One region of the Halanaerobium saccharolyticum subsp. saccharolyticum DSM 6643 genome, then DNA from elsewhere that is predicted to be linked to it. Evidence: riboswitches for the same ligand, from Rfam matches in the RefSeq annotation. Region 1 holds a riboswitch; the other holds the start of a gene.
What was found. A riboswitch is a leader RNA that binds a small molecule or an ion and turns the genes downstream of it on or off. The one in region 1 is predicted to bind cyclic di-GMP.
Positions count from the first base shown of each region.

Region 2: linked by a shared signal. The riboswitch ahead of flgB (flagellar basal body rod protein FlgB) and the one ahead of HSACCH_RS06465 (hypothetical protein) in region 1 are both predicted to bind cyclic di-GMP.

Region 1 covers NZ_CAUI01000015.1:239,081-241,486, forward strand. Annotated here, with positions in the region: gene HSACCH_RS06460 (type IV pilus modification PilV family protein) at 1-414, opposite strand, end outside; gene HSACCH_RS06465 (hypothetical protein) at 432-1,433, opposite strand; cyclic di-GMP riboswitch class I at 1,589-1,673, opposite strand; gene HSACCH_RS06470 (type II secretion system protein GspD) at 1,861-2,406, opposite strand, start outside.
Region 2 covers NZ_CAUI01000023.1:345,306-347,711, reverse strand. Annotated here, with positions in the region: gene HSACCH_RS11790 (chemotaxis protein CheC) at 1-230, shown strand, start outside; gene HSACCH_RS11785 (chemotaxis protein CheD) at 223-726, shown strand; gene HSACCH_RS11780 (response regulator) at 819-1,172, shown strand; cyclic di-GMP riboswitch class I at 1,181-1,268, shown strand; gene flgB (flagellar basal body rod protein FlgB) at 1,412-1,813, shown strand; gene flgC (flagellar basal body rod protein FlgC) at 1,816-2,244, shown strand; gene fliE (flagellar hook-basal body complex protein FliE) at 2,266-2,406, shown strand, end outside.

The DNA of each region.
Region 1 (2,406 bases):
AGTAGTATAAGTTCTATCATCCCATGTTATTTTAATTTTAAATAAAAACAAATTAGAAGCAGGAATTTCATCTTCTGGATCACGTTCAATAATAATATTCTTGTTAGAGTCATCATTAAGACCAATAGAATAGTTTTGATTTTCATCGTTAATAATATTTTCAATATCATTAATAAGATTAGAATCTATATCTTCCCAATTTTCTTCATTTTTCCAATTATCTTTATTAGCTCTTAAACTTTCAATAATAGAATCTGTAACTCTAATCCCTTCTAGTCGTTGATTTACTCTTGATTCAACTCTGAATGAATTAATAATACCTCCAGAAAAAGCGATAACCAGAATCAATATTATTCCTAAAGAAATTACAATTTCTAATAAAGTAAAACCTTCTTCTTGTTTTATTAGTTCCATAATGTAATCCCTCATCTCTATAATTGACTCCAATTTTTAATTTTTGGTTCAGGAGAATAAACAAAATCATTAGGTAAATCATCTGAATTTACATAAAACCCACCAGTTCCTCTGAAATCAAGATAATAATCATGCTTGTTTGAGTTTTCAGAGTATATAAAAACTAAAGTATTATCCCAATCATCAGATCTTGAAGCTCCATTATGTGATAAATTATCTTTAATAAAAATAACTGAATTATCAATTTCTAATTTTGTATTAATATCGAATTCACCTTCTACAACAATAATAGAATTTTTAATAACTTCTGGGGCTTTTTTATTGCCACCACCAGACTTCATTATTAAATTACCATTTCTAATTAAAATATTTTGAGAATCAATAGTATTATTTTCATCCATAGTATCACTCAAATTAAAATCATTATTCTCAAAAACATGATTAAAACCACTATTATCAAAATCATCCTCATTAAAAAATTTTTGATCTAAAAACATTTTTGCTAAACTCAAAAAAGTTTCACTTGGCCATTCATTAAAACTTATATGATCTTCTAAATTTCCTCCTGCATCTTTATAGTGTTCTTCTTCCTCTTTATTATCTTCTTTTTTTATATTAAAATTTTTCAAGTTACCAAGTAAACCAAAACTAATATCAAATTTAATTTTCTGAATATATTCTCTATCGGAATTTAAATCATATATACCTTTAGAAGTAACTTCATAATCATCTCCATCATCTTTAATATCTATTTCAAATTTAATATCTTTTGAGCCTAAATCTAAGTCCTCACTATCAATTTCTTTAATTCCATCGGAAACTATATCATCTATATTTGCCCTTACAAATTCCACTCCAGAATCAGCATTATAAAAAGCTTTAGACATACCCTCTTCGTGAACAGCTATATTTATATGATTCCTTGCAGTTGTAGCTAATGCTGTAACTAATACAGTTCCCACTAATAATAGCAAAAGCACTAAAACTAAAGCTGCACCATCTTCATTTTTTTTAAACATTTATTTGCCTCCTTGTTTATATCTAATTATAATTTTATTCAACTTATACTTAATTTTAAGCTTAAAATCATATTACCAAAAAATTTAAATAAACTTTAGACTTAAAATTAATCATAAACAAAATAATCCACAGCAAATTCACTGTGGCATAAACCTGAGGCAAACTTGACAATCATAGATAAATTCCGTAGATTCAAGTCTTTGCGTAATAATTTTTCAATTATCTTGCCGTTAAAATATTTTATTAGTTGTTTTATTAATTGTATACTTAATTTTTTATTTTTACAATAAACGCTTTAACAATAATTAAAATTTTTGTAGTTTTGAAAAAATAAATAAAAAAAGTAAACATGAATCTCTCTTAAAGACCCATATTTACTTTTTATTAATGATATTTCAAACTTTAGAAGTTACTCCACTACAATATTTAATTGTTATTGATTAATGCCTCTAATTCTTCAGGAGTTAATTCTTGAAATTCCTTTTGCTCCTGAGATTTATTATCTTTAAGAGAATTCAAAATTTCTTCTCTTCGTTTATCTCTTTCTTCTAAATATTCTTGAAGTGCTTTATCACTATCTTGATCTTCATTCATTTCTTCTATCTCTTTTCCCTTTGGATTTCTATCTACAACCTTTGTTGTGTTATCCAAAGCTTTATCAATTAAGTGATTCTCTTGTTCTACAGTTTGATCATATTTTATAATTCTTGGAGTTACAAAGATAACTAGTTCATTAACATTTTCATTTTTATTTCTTGTTTTAAATAATTCACCTAGTATTGGAATATCTCCTAATAAAGGGATCTTGGTTATTACTCCATCATTAGTTGTCTGGATTAAACCTCCAATAACTATTGTTTCTCCATCTTTAAGTCTTAATCTTGTTTCAACTCTTCTAGATTTTTTAGATGGTGGTTTTTGTTCTTGAGGGTCAAAAATCTGGAAGCTACTTACTTCAGGAATAATCTGAAG
Region 2 (2,406 bases), on a different contig from region 1:
TTAGTGATTTGAATTTAAGTCAGGGTTTACCCGCTGTAGCATATGATATGGCAGGTGCAGTACTAAGCAGTTCTGTTATTGACTACAGTCAAAGTGGAGATGAAATTATTTTATTGGAAACAGAATTTATTATATCTGAAAAGAAATTGGAATTATATTATTTTTTTATTCCCGAAGAAAAATCAATAGATATTCTTTTCCAGCATTTGATGGGTGATAACCTTGCTTAGTTTAGAAAACAAAAAGGAAGCAAAGAAAACAATAGTTAAAATGGCTGATTGGGCAGTTGATCAGGAAGATGCATTACTTGTTATTTTGGGTTTAGGTTCCTGTGTGGGGGTTGCTTTTTATGATGAATTTACAAAAATAGGAGGCTTAGCCCATGTTATGCTGCCTGAGAGTAAAGGAAAAAATCAAGTAAAAAGTAAATATGCCGATACTGCTATTCCATTTCTTTTAGATAAAATGATAGAAAAAGGAGCTAGAAGACAGCGGCTGCAGGCAAAACTTGTTGGTGGAGCCGGAATGTTTAAAACAGAGGCCGGTCAATCGGTGATGCAGATTGGTCAAAAAAATATTGCAGCTGTCAAAAGAGTTCTAAAAGAAGAAAAAATAAAGATCGTTGGCTCTGATTTAGCAAAGGATTATGGACGCTCAATGTATTTTAATCTCATTGATGGTAAGATTAGAGTAAGTGCCTTCAATAGACAAAATATGACATTATAAAACAAAAATATTAATTTTCTCTTGTAAATAAAATATATATTTGTTATTATTATTAATAGCAGTATAAATACTTGCTAGGAGGTAAACCTTATATGAATAGTGTTTTAATAGTAGATGATGCTGCTTTTATGCGCTTGAATTTGAAAAATATTTTAAAAGATAATTTTGAAGTTGTCGGAGAAGCAGAAAATGGGAAGGAAGCTGTAGAACTTTATCAGGAAGTAAAGCCCGATATCGTGACTATGGATATTACAATGCCGATTATGGATGGATTAGAAGCTATAAAAGCAATTCAAGATATTGACCCGTCTGCGAAAATTGTTGTTTGTAGTGCTATGGGACAACAAAAAATTGTTATTCAAGCAATTGAACTGGGAGCAAAGGACTTTATTGTGAAACCATTTAAGAAAGATAGAGTGATGGAATCCTTAGAAAAATTGCTATAACTTATTTAAATAAATATTGGCAAAATTACCGAAAGGTAATGACGCAAAACTATGGGTCTAAAAACGAAATTATGTTATGACTGCCAGGTTGCATGTTATTGAAGATAATATTGAATGTATTAATAGTAGATTTCTACTACATAATTCCATGCAATATTTTTTTAATGAGTTGCTATGTGGCCTTTAGTTAACCTAAAGGCCCATTTTTATATTTAAAATTTAATTCAGGAGGTGGCAGAGTGAATAATTATGTATCAATAATTAGTGGTGCTTTAGATGGTGCAGTCAAAAGAGGAGAACTAATTTCGAACAATTTAGCAAATATTGGGACCCCAGGCTATAAACGGCAGGATACTAATTTTAAATCGATGTTAAATAAAAAGATAAATGCTGACCAAAATAAAAACATTTCCTTAAATACCACCACTTCAAAACATATTCCCTTCCGCAAGGAATATTCTAATCCAAACACTACTGTTTCAAATAGTAATAAAAGCTACCGTAATGATCAAAATAATGTAGATGTTGATTTTGAAATGGCAGAAATGGCCAAAAATAGTATATATTATAATGTAATGACCCGTCGTGCGGCAGGTCATTTTTCGACTTTAAATCAGGTTATAAGTCAGGGAGGTAGATAAAAGTGTTTAAGGGAATTGATATCAGTGCATCTGGATTAACTGCTCAGAGGTTAAGAATGGACCTTATTTCGGGGAATATAGCCAATGCAGAAACTACTCGTGATGAAGATGGAAACACTTATCGAAGAAAAGTAGCTGTTTTTAAAGAAAAATTCTCTAGTCAAGTAAAGGCCTTAAACTCCAAGCAAAAAAGTGGAGCCAATGCAGGTGTTGAAGTAAGTGCAATTGAAGAAGATCCCTCTCCTTTTAGATTGGAATATCGTCCCGATCATCCAGATGCAGATGAGAATGGTTATTTAGAGCTGCCAAATGTCAGTGTAATGACCGAAATGGTTAATATGATTGATGCAAGCAGAAGTTATGAGGCAAATGTACAGGCAATTTCTAATTACAAAAGTATGGCAAATAGTGCCCTAAATATTAGTACCTAAGCTTAAAACGAGGTGAAAACAATGATAAATATTAATCCGATCAATATAGCAGATAATTTCAAGCTTGATCAGGGATCCAAGCAAATCGAAGAGCCTAATAAAGAAAATTTTTCCAATTATTTTAACAAAAAATTACAAGAGGTAAACCAATTACAAAAAGAT